Regions from separate parts of the Marinobacter sp. NP-4(2019) genome, predicted to be linked through region 1. Evidence: predicted binding sites of a transcription regulator. Region 1 holds the regulator's gene; the other holds the start of a gene.

Evidence for each region. The regulator FliA, encoded in region 1, starts transcription of late flagellar genes. The targets are predictions, from matches to a motif close to CTAAAGTTTNNNNNNNNNNNGCCGNTAA.
Region 2: the regulator FliA is predicted to act here: its motif matches at 3,611-3,638, upstream of EHN06_RS10395 (methyl-accepting chemotaxis protein).

Annotation. Positions count from the first base shown of each region.
Region 1 covers NZ_CP034142.1:2,888,150-2,893,776, reverse strand. Annotated here, with positions in the region: gene EHN06_RS13175 (MinD/ParA family protein) at 1-779, shown strand, start outside; gene EHN06_RS13170 (RNA polymerase sigma factor FliA) at 816-1,559, shown strand; gene cheY (chemotaxis response regulator CheY) at 1,734-2,117, shown strand; gene EHN06_RS13160 (protein phosphatase CheZ) at 2,139-2,924, shown strand; gene EHN06_RS13155 (chemotaxis protein CheA) at 2,941-5,025, shown strand; gene EHN06_RS13150 (protein-glutamate methylesterase/protein-glutamine glutaminase) at 5,059-5,627, shown strand, end outside.
Region 2 covers NZ_CP034142.1:2,276,842-2,282,468, forward strand. Annotated here, with positions in the region: gene recQ (DNA helicase RecQ) at 1-608, shown strand, start outside; gene EHN06_RS10390 (ABC transporter substrate-binding protein) at 726-1,679, shown strand; gene EHN06_RS10395 (methyl-accepting chemotaxis protein) at 1,696-3,582, opposite strand; gene EHN06_RS10400 (bifunctional GNAT family N-acetyltransferase/carbon-nitrogen hydrolase family protein) at 3,730-5,250, shown strand; gene EHN06_RS10405 (hypothetical protein) at 5,421-5,627, shown strand, end outside.

The DNA of each region.
Region 1 (5,627 bases):
TTTCTGGCGGAAAGGGCGGCGTTGGCAAGAGCAACGTTTCGGTCAATCTGGGGATCGCTCTGGCGCAGAAAGGGCGTCGTGTAGTGTTGCTGGATGCCGACCTGGGCCTGGCCAATATTGACGTACTGTTGGGTATTACCGCCAACCGCAACCTGTCAGATGTGCTGGCTGGCAATTGTGACCTTAGGGACATTCTGGTCGACGGTCCGGGTGGCATCAAAATCGTTCCGGCCTCTTCAGGCACCCAGCGTATGACTCAGCTCAGTGCCATGGAGCATGCCGGCCTGATCAACGCGTTTAGCGAACTCGGAGACCAGATTGATGTGCTCATCGTGGATACTGCGGCGGGCATTTCCGAATCGGTGGTCAGTTTCCTGAGGGCGTCACAGGAACTGTTGCTGGTGGTTTGTGATGAGCCCACATCCATCACCGACGCTTACGCCCTGATCAAGCTGATGAATCGCGATTATGGCACGAACCGTTTCCGTATTCTGGCCAATCAGGTACGAAATGAGCAGGAAGGCAAGCATCTGTTTGAAAAACTGACCCGGGTCACTGAGCGGTTTCTTGATGTGGCACTACAATACGTGGGGATCGTGCCCTACGATGAAGCTGTCAAGAAAGCGGTGCAGCGGCAGAAGGCGGTTCTGGAAGTTTATCCCAGGGCAAAAGCGTCACTGGCGATCAGGGCGTTGGCCGATAAAGTCGACAACTGGCCGCTACCTACATCACCCCGCGGACACCTGGAGTTTTTTGTGGAGCGGCTCGTCGAAGTCTGAATTTGATTCTGTCACCAAAAAAACAAAACCGGACGCATGACATTGGCGAAACACCTGGGAATCTATCAGAAAACCGGCGTCAAGGGCGCTTCCCGGCTCGTTGAAGAGCATGCCCCGCTGGTCAAGAAAATCGCACTGCACCTGATGGCCCGCTTGCCGGCATCGGTTCAACTGGAGGACCTTATGCAGGCCGGAATGATCGGGCTGCTCGAGGCTGCTCAGAGGTACAGTTCCACCAAGGGCGCAACCTTCGAAACCTATGCCGGTATCCGCATCCGGGGCGCCATGGTGGATGAAATCCGCAAGGGTGACTGGGTGCCCCGTTCTGTTCATCGCAATGCCCGTCGTATTTCCCAGGCCATCAAGGCTGTTGAAGACCGTGTCGGTCGTGAAGCTCAGGATCAGGAAGTCGCTGACGAGCTGGGAATGGAGCTTTCCGAGTACCATGCCAGCCTGAGTGATGCCAACAGTGGCAGACTTTTTAGCCTTGATGAGCTCAATGAATCCGGGGAGCTGCCGTTAGAAGAAGCAGAGGCCAGTGATAATCCCCTGGATGACATCACTTCCGCAGCGTTCAAGCGAAGTCTGGTGCAAGCGATTGAAGAATTGCCCGAGCGGGAGAAACTGGTGCTCAGCCTGTACTACCAGGAGGAGCTTAACCTCAAGGAAATTGGCGCTGTTCTCGGGGTGAGCGAAAGTCGTGTCAGTCAGATACACAGTCAGGCAGCACTGAGACTTCGGGGCCGTCTGACTGGCTGGCAAAAAGAGGCGGCCGGTTAACAGGCCGGAAACCCGCCAGCTCAACGTGTACTGAGGTTGGCCATCTGTAGCTTTTGGTAACCGACGCTTTACAACTGGGGCAATCCCCACACAATAAGCGGTGAAATCTCCGGCCTGCCAGGTTATTGGCAGAAAGATAAAACGTATTCCGGGTGTTACAAACTGGAGGTCCCATTGGACAAGAACATGAAAATCCTCATTGTGGACGATTTTTCCACAATGCGACGGATCATCAAGAACCTTCTGCGTGATCTGGGATTCACCAATACCGACGAAGCCGATGACGGCAACACTGCGCTGCCCATGCTGAAAAGTGGCAAGTATGACTTCCTGGTGACCGACTGGAACATGCCGGGTATGTCCGGGTTTGATCTGCTGAAGGCAGTGCGCGCCGATGAGGAGCTGAAAACCCTTCCAGTTCTCATGGTGACGGCGGAAGCAAAGCGGGATCAGATTGTTGCTGCCGCACAGGCGGGGGTGAATGGCTATGTGGTGAAGCCGTTTACCGCAGCGGTCCTCAAGGAGAAGATTGAAAAAATCTTCGAGCGAATCCAGTAACCAAAGGTCGGATGGGCTCTCATGAGCGATAGCAAAAAGAATCCGCACGGCCTTGATCCGGAGGTGACCGAAAAGCTCCGCACACAGGCTAACGAGTTGGTTGAGCACGTCAATTCCGGTAATTATGCCCGAGCGATGACCCTGATCAATGATCTCAGCGAGGTCCGGGATCAGAGCCTGTACCGGGAAGTCGGGCGGCTTACTCGCAGTCTCCACGAGGCGATCCGGAACTTCCAGATTGATCCCCGCAACGCGGAACAACAGGAAGCCCTGTCAAAAATGACCGACGCTTCCGACCGGCTGGAATACGTGGTGAAAATGACCGGCCAGGCGGCCAATCGCACCATGGACCTGGTCGAGGAAACCATGCCCAGGGCACACGTCATCCGTGATGAGGCCGCGGTCCTGAGGGAGCAATGGCAACGCCTTCGTCGCCGGGAAATGCAGCCTGCGGAATTTCGCGATCTCTACGGCCGGATAGATCGTTTCTTCGTCACGCTGACCGACGACGCCGACACCATTTACAACAACCTGTCGGAAATCCTGTTGGCACAGGACTTCCAGGATCTGACCGGTCAGGTGATCCAGAAGGTCACTAATCTGGTGAAGGAAGTGGAAGAACACCTGTTGAGTCTGGTGGTCATGGCCAGCCATGTCGATCAACTGACAGGCACCGTTCATGAAATTGAATCGGCTGAAGTGTCCGCCGAACAGGGTGTCGGTCCCCAGATGAATGCCGATAAGCGCGAAGATGTAGTGTCGGGTCAGGACGATGTTGATGATCTTCTGTCCAGTCTCGGTTTCTGAATGAAGAGGGTAACCCATGGCGTTTGATGCCGATGAAGAGATCCTGCAGGACTTTCTGGTTGAAGCAGGGGAGATACTCGAAAAGCTCTCCGAGCAGTTGGTGGATCTTGAGCAGAATCCGGATGACAGCGATCTTCTCAACGCCATATTCCGCGGTTTCCATACGGTAAAAGGTGGCGCGGGTTTCCTTCAGCTCGAGGCGCTGGTTAATTGTTGTCACTCCGCCGAAAACGTCTTCGACACGCTTCGCAATCACAAGCGAAAGGTGGATTCGGAGTTGATGGACGTGGTGCTGGAAGCGCTTGATAACGTCAACGCGATGTTCGAGCAGGTGCGGAATCACGAAGAATTGACGCCGGCTCCGGATCAACTGATCAAGGCTCTGGATGCTCTGGCTGAACCGGAAGGCGGTGCCCCGGTTGCTCAGCAGGACGAGCAGGCCGATCCTGGGCTAGGTGAAGATCAGGGTGATATCACCGACGACGAGTTCGAACAACTTCTGGATGCGCTGGCTGACGGCAGTGAGCCATCCGCTCCCGTGGCCAACCAGGAAGCGGGCGCGAATGTTCCGGGAGAGGACAGCACTTCCGGCGATGAAATCACCGATGACGAATTTGAAGCCCTGCTGGATCAACTTCATGGCAAGGGGCAGTTTGCCGGCGCACCTGCGGAAGAGGTAGCCAGTGAGCCTGCTGAGGATGTTGGTGACCAGGCAGAGAAGAGCAGTGACGATCTGATCACCGATGACGAATTTGAAAAGCTGTTGGATGACCTCCATGGCAAGGGTGGCAGCCCGACAGCTGACAGTGGCCACAAGCCAGCGGCCAGTGAACCGGAACCCAAGGCTCAATCGCAGGAGTCCAGGCCCGAGGTTAAGCCCGACCAGCCCGTGAAAACCGAGGCAAAAGCGCCAGCGCCTGCGGCAAAGGAGCAGGGGCCTGCTGCCGAAACCACCGTTCGGGTGGACACCAAGCGCCTGGATGACATCATGAACATGGTGGGCGAACTGGTGTTGGTGCGTAACCGTCTGCAGCGTCTTGGCGCCGAGAGCGAAGATGAGCACATGCACAAGGCGGTTTCCAACCTGGATGTGGTCACCACCGACCTCCAATCGGCCGTCATGCAGACACGGATGCAGCCGATCAAGAAAGTCTTTGGCCGTTTCCCCAGGGTGGTGAGGGATCTTGCCCGCAGCCTCAAGAAAGAAGTCAATCTGGTGATGCACGGTGAAGATACCGACCTGGACAAGAATCTGGTGGAAGCTCTCTCAGACCCGCTGGTTCACCTGGTTCGTAACTCCGTGGATCACGGTATCGAGGCACCGGATGTCCGTGAGAAGGCGGGTAAGCCCCGTATCGGAACTGTCACCCTGAACGCCGAGCAGGAAGGGGACCATATTCTGTTGTCCATCGAGGATGACGGTGCCGGAATGGATCCCGAGGTGTTGCGGCGCAAGGCTGTCGAAAAAGGTATCTACGATCAGGATGCGGCAGACAGGCTGACGGAAAACGAGTGCTACAACCTGATTTTTGCCGCCGGGTTTTCCACCAAGGATCAGATCTCGGACGTGTCTGGCCGGGGTGTCGGCATGGACGTGGTCAAGACCAAGATCGGCCAGCTCAACGGTCAGCTCAATGTGGAGTCAGAGCTTGGTAAGGGCTCACGCATTGTCATCAAGGTGCCGCTGACCCTGGCCATCATGCCGACCTTGATGATCATGCTGGGAGACCAGTCGTTTGCGCTTCCGCTGGTCAATGTTGTGGAAATATTCCATCTGGATCTTTCCAAAACCAACATTGTGGACGGTCGCGAATGCATCGTTGTGCGGGACAAGGTTTTCCCGTTGTTCCACATCAAGCGCTGGCTGGTAAAAGGTGCCGCTGAGCCTGAACCGGACAACGCCCACGTGGTCATTGTGGCGATGGGAACAAGGCAGGTCGGGTTTGTGGTGGACCAGCTCATCGGTCAGGAAGAGGTCGTTATCAAACCTCTGGGACGAGCGCTCCAGGGGACGCCGGGTATGGCGGGAGCCACAATTACCGGAGACGGACGTATTGCCCTGATTATTGACGTTCCCAGCCTGCTTCAACAATACGGTTGAGGCGCACGGACAGCCTCGGTTTAGGAGAATTGGATGACAGTTTCTGTCCTGGTTGTTGATGATTCAGGTTTCTTCCGCAAGCGCCTGACGGAAATCCTGACTGCATCCGGTCAGATCAAGGTGGTTGGCGTGGCCACCAACGGACGGGAAGGGGTGGAACTGGCTGAGAAGCTGCGCCCCGACGTTATCACCATGGACTACGAAATGCCGGTGATGGACGGCATTTCCGCGGTACGGGAAATCATGAAGCGCCACCCGGTGCCGGTGTTGATGTTTTCGTCACTGACCTATGAAGGGGCCCGGGTGACCCTTGATGCTCTGGAAGCCGGTGCGGTCGATTTCCTGCCCAAGAACTTTGAGGAGATTGCCCGGGACTCCAGCCAGCTCCAGAAAATTCTGGTCGACCGTGTACTCGATGTTGCTGGCAGTCGTCCCGGAGCGAAGCCCCTTTCGGCAACACGCGCGGAACCGGCATCCACAGCTAGGCCCGCTTCGCGTCCGGAGCAACCATCACCGCAAGTCCGGCATCGTGCTGACAGACCTCCTGCGTCGGCGCACCGTTCTCCGGTGGAGCCCGCTGCTGATGCGGCGGTTCCCAGACA
Region 2 (5,627 bases), 610 kb from region 1:
GGGATGGTACCGTCGCTGTGCAGAAAGCGTTGTCCTGCGTGTTCAGAACCGGCCAGCGCTACGGCGTTACCTACCTGATCGATGTACTCAGAGGCTCTGAAAACGAGCGTATCCGCCAGTTTGGCCATGACAAGGTCTCCACCTACGGCATTGGTACGGAACTCTCGGCCAACGAATGGAAATCGGTGTTTCGGCAACTGGTCGCCAACGGCTATCTCAGGGCGGACCCCGAAGGCTATGGATCGCTTCAGCTTACGGAACAGTGCCGCCCGCTGCTGAAGGGTAACCAGCCAATCCAGCTACGCAAGGATCCGGCGCCGGTCAAATCCTCCGGGCGAACCAAGTCTGGCAGCACTCGCGCGAAAATCAGCGATCAGATTACCGACCAGGCTGGATGGGACGCGTTAAGGGCCTGCCGCAAGTCGCTGGCGGAACAGCAGGGTGTTCCGCCCTATGTGATATTCCACGACACGACTCTGTTCGATATGCTGGAACGTCGCCCCAAGACGCTTTCAGAACTGGCGGCAGTAAATGGCGTGGGTGCTGCAAAGCTGGAAAAATACGGTGAGATTTTCCTGCAAACCCTTCGGGACCTGGCGCAGGGTTAACGACCTGCAGCCAGCTTTTACAGTATTTTAGGATTAGGTACGCTCTTTCTTCAGGTTATGCTCTAAACTGGACACGAACCTACTTTCCCGCATCACGGAAGCACGGAGAAAGACTGCATGCCAAGAAACTCCCATTGCCCTCCGGCAAGGCACCCCTGCCTATTGTGCTTCGTGTTAGGGATACTTCTCACGATTATTACAGGCACAACCTATTGCCTGGCTGCGGTCCAGAACACCGCCTATCAACCGCCGCCGGCAAGGGAATACACGCTCTGGTACCGCAACTACGATAGCCCGGCCATCCGGGCGCTGCTGGAACTCGCCCTGAATAAAACACCTGAGTACGGCGAGTTCCGGATCATCCGCAGTGAAGAAATGGGCCAGGGGCGGGTGCTTCGGGAGTTAGCTCATGGCAGGACAAAGCTAATTGATATCGCCAATGTCGCCAGCAGCAGCGAGCGGGAATCAGAGCTGCTGGCCATCCCCATCCCGATTGACGGTGGGCTTCTCGGATTCCGGGTCTGCGTGGTGCTTCCCCATTCCCTGCCCTTGTTTGAGGGCGTCCGCACAGTCGATGACCTGAAGGAGCGGGGCATCCGTATCGGGCAGGGTCTTCACTGGCCCGATACCGATATCCTGAAGGTGAATGATATTCCCGTGGTTACTCACACCCGCTATGAAGTCCTGTTTCGAATGCTTCGAAACAATCGGTTTGACTGTTTCGCACGGGGCGTAAGTGAAGTCATGTTCGATCTGGCCATTGAGAACGACCCGGAGTTGGTGATAGAGCCGTCAATCATGTTGGCCTACCCCATGCCCTCCTATTTTTTTACGTCGCCATACGATTATCTGACCGCACACCGGGTCCAACTAGGAATGGAGCGTGCCATCCAGGATGGCAGCTTTGCGAAGTTTCTTACGCAATACTACGGAACGGCGATCGAGAGCCTGGCCCTTGATCGTCGCAATGTCATCGTCCTCAAGAATCCCTTCCTGAGCGAAGAATCACGTATGGTGGGGCGTCAAACCCTGGACAATCTCCAGCGCAGGCTTCAGTTCCTGAGCCGCTAGCGATCCGAACGGAACACTAGACCCGGAACCGGGATACGTTCTGGTTTAACGTATTGCCAATCGACTCAATCTGGCTGCTGTAGACGTCGTTTTCGCTGGCAGCCGTAGCCGCTTCCTGGCCTTGATCTGCAATCCGCGTAATAGAGGAATTGAGCTCTTCCGTCACTGATGTCTGCTCTTCAGAAGCAGTAGCGATTTGCGTTGTCATCTGACTGATTGAGGTGATGGCCCCGGCAATACGGTTCAGCGACTCCATGGCATCCTGCGCTTTTTCCATGCTGACGTTTGAAACGGCCGTCGACGCCTTCATGACATCCACAGCGTTATTGGCGCCCTTCTGCAACCGCTCAATCATGTTATTGATCTCCTCCGTGCTGTCCTGGGTACGGCTGGCCAGATTGCGCACCTCATCCGCGACGACGGCGAATCCACGCCCAGCATCACCGGCGCGCGCCGCCTCAATGGCGGCGTTAAGGGCCAGCAGGTTGGTTTGTTCGGCAATTCCCTGAATGACCTCCAGTACGGAAGTGATATTACTGACGTCTTTACCCAGAGTATCGATCACCTCCGCTGCGGAATTGATCTCCCGGGCCAGTTTCTGCACTGCATCGCGGGAAGCCTCAACCGTTTCCAGTGACGCACGGCTGTCGCTGTCCGCGGTGTTGGCCGCATCGGCCGTTTGCTGGGCATTCTGGGCAATTTCACCGGCAGCTGCTGACATCTCATTGATGGCGGTGGCCACCATGTCGATTTCCGCCTGCTGATTTTCAACACTGGAGCGGCTGGTACTCGCGGTCTGACGAAGGGACGTTACGTTGTCCTTGAGGTCTTCAGTGCCTTTCTGCACATCACGAACCACGTTCTGGATGTTGGCAACAAAGCTGTTAAAGCTGCGGGCCAGGCGCCCAAATTCGTCCTTCGCGCTGTCATCCAGTCTCTGGGTCAGGTCGGCATCGCCGGTGGCAATATCCTCCATCGCACGATTCAGGCGGTGCACTGGTGCCATCAGCACGCGAATCCCAACATGCAGCACAAGCAGTGAAATCACCAACCCCACAAACGCAATGATGATGCCTGTCACCCGGGCGGCCGCCACCGGCTCGTGGATCAGGTCCTGGTTCACGAACGTACCGAGATACCAATCTACGCCCCGGGCATCGCTGATAGCATGAAAGCTGGCACTCCAGTTTTCGTCCTCAACCTGATAATAGTGATCCGCGCCGTCAAGTTTCGGGGACTGGCCAATCAGTTCACCAATATCCTTGCCAATCAACTCTTCATCGGGATGGAACAACACTGTGCCATCGGCGCTGATCAGGGACGCGTACCCCGTACCCGCCAGCGTGACCTCGGACAGGCTTTCTTCAATGGCTTGCAGTGCAATGTCACCACCCGCAACCCCACGGTACGGACCAGATTTGATCGGAGCCAGGGTGGTGATGATCGTATTACCGGTAATCACATCTCTGTAGGGCTCGGTGAACGAGGCGCGGCCCAGGTCCATTGCGATCTGGTACCAGGGGCGGGTCCTGGGATCGAAATCCGCTGGCAGGCTGGCGTTATCCTCCTCGGTTTTCATCAGCATAAAACCGTCTTCACGGCCGACGTATACGTCCTTGAAACCACCACCGGCTGTCGCGGATTGCAACAGCACCCTTGCCTGCCGATCGGTTCGCATTTGCTCCATGGATTTTGCAGCCGCCTCGGTCATCGCCAGCCGGGTGTTGAGCCAATCGGCAATGCCAGACGTACTCTGCGCGACGGCTTCGTCTATGAGGGCATCAACATAGGTGTCGGTGGTCTGCTGCAATCGAAGGTCTCCGGACAGCGTAAACGCCACCATCACCAAAATGAGCAGAACACCAAAAGCAGTAAGCAGTTTTTGACCAAACGTCAGTTGCACGGGGGATCTCCAATAAAAGTTACCCAGTCTTTCGGCCGCAAGTGCGAAGTCTTTAGTGCGTTCTGATAAAATGCCTGCTATTGCTTATCCTATAGCGATCCAAATTCAACCGATCCATTCCATTACTTGTCATGGGAGCCTCTCTGTATGGCCCACGAAGAGCTGCATCTCAATTTACGCAATCTTACCCTGGACGATTACGAACAGCTTCAGCAGCTGATGGATCGAATCTATGACGATATTGGCGGAGCCTGGCCAAAAGAGACCATCAAGGCGCTGGTTGAGCAGTTCCCCGATGGCCAGATATGCATAGAAGACTCCGGGGAGTTGATTGCCGTTGCACTGACTGTTTGTGTGAAATACGAGCGCTTTAGCAACCCGCACACCTACGATGACCTGATTCTCCGCAACGAAAAGATCTGGCATAACCCCAAGGGCGATTCCCTGTACGGGCTGGACGTATTTATTCATCCGGAATATCGGGGCTATCGGCTGGGCCGCCGCCTGTATGAAGCCCGCAAGGAATTGTGCCGATCCATGAACCTGCGTGCCATTCTTGCCGGCGGGCGAATTCCCGGTTATTACAAGTACGCGGACCAGTACTCCCCGGCGGAATACATTCAGCGCGTGGACCGTAAGGAAATCTACGACCCGATTCTTACGTTTCAGCTGTCAAACGATTTCCAGGTCACTCGCCTGATGCACAAGTACCTGCCGGAGGATGAGAAATCCCTCGGCTACGCAACACTGCTGGAATGGCGGAATATTCTATACACTCCGCCCTCGCCCGTGCTCAGCGTGAAAAAGACCCAGGTTCGCCTCGGTGCCGTTCAGTGGCAAATGCGTGAGTTCACGTCGGTGGAGGAAGTCCTCAAGCAGGTGGAGTACTTTGTTGATGCACTGTCCGATTACAAGAGTGACATTGCCCTGTTCCCCGAGTTTTTCAACGCACCCCTGATGGGGCTGACTGACCAGATGGACCAGACCCGCGCCATTCGTTTCCTGGCGGGGTTCACGGAACAGTTCCGTAACGAGATGTCCGAAATGGCGGTGAGTTACAACATCAACATCGTCACCGGCTCAATGCCGTTACTGGAAAACGACCGGGTGTATAACGTATCGTACCTGTGTCATCGCGACGGTCGTGTCGACGAACAGAGAAAGATTCACATCACCCCACACGAACGCCGGGACTGGGTGATTGAAGGGGGCGACAAATTCCAGGTCTTCGATACCGACGCCGGTCGTGTCGCCATCATGATCTGTTACGACATTGAGTTTCCGGAACTCGGGCGCATCGCGGCCAACCAGGATGTCGACATCATCTGTGTGCCCTTCTGGACGGATACCAAGAACGGCTATCTGAGGGTCCGGCATTGTGCCCAGGCGCGGGCTATCGAGAATGAATGCTATGTTGTGATCACCGGCAGCGTCGGCAACCTGCCGAAAGTGGAAAACCTGGACGTCCAGTACGCCCAGTCATCCGTATTCTCACCCTCGGACTTTGCGTTTCCACACGATGCAGTGATGGCAGAAACCACGCCCAACACTGAAATGATCATGTTTTCCGATATGGATCTGGAGAAACTCAAACTGGTGCGTAATGAGGGGTCGGTGACCAATCTTAAGGACCGCCGAATCGACATGTATGATGTAAAAACCCAGTGATTTGGCCTGGATAGACTCGCCAGACTGTTGATGAACTGCCTGAGAGGGCTATCGTATGGCGCTGACGCCGTTGCCAAATCTTCCAAGTGTGACTATTGTTTAATCAACTACTGACTGTATGTTTGGACCGGTTGGCATTCCGGACCCCGGGAAACCTGAGACAATCTTTCATGAACGAAGCACTACCAGATCTCATCGCGCGTTTTCGCATCAAGCACGGCCTGTTTCGCAAGGAAACGGTCGAGGCAGCACTGTTTGAGCTGGATAACTTTGGCTGTGTCATGAAAACAGACAAGGTTTTCAATCCCGGCGATACCGTCACCCTGGACCTGATTATGGATATGCCTTTCGAGAACATTCAGGCGAAAGGCATAGCC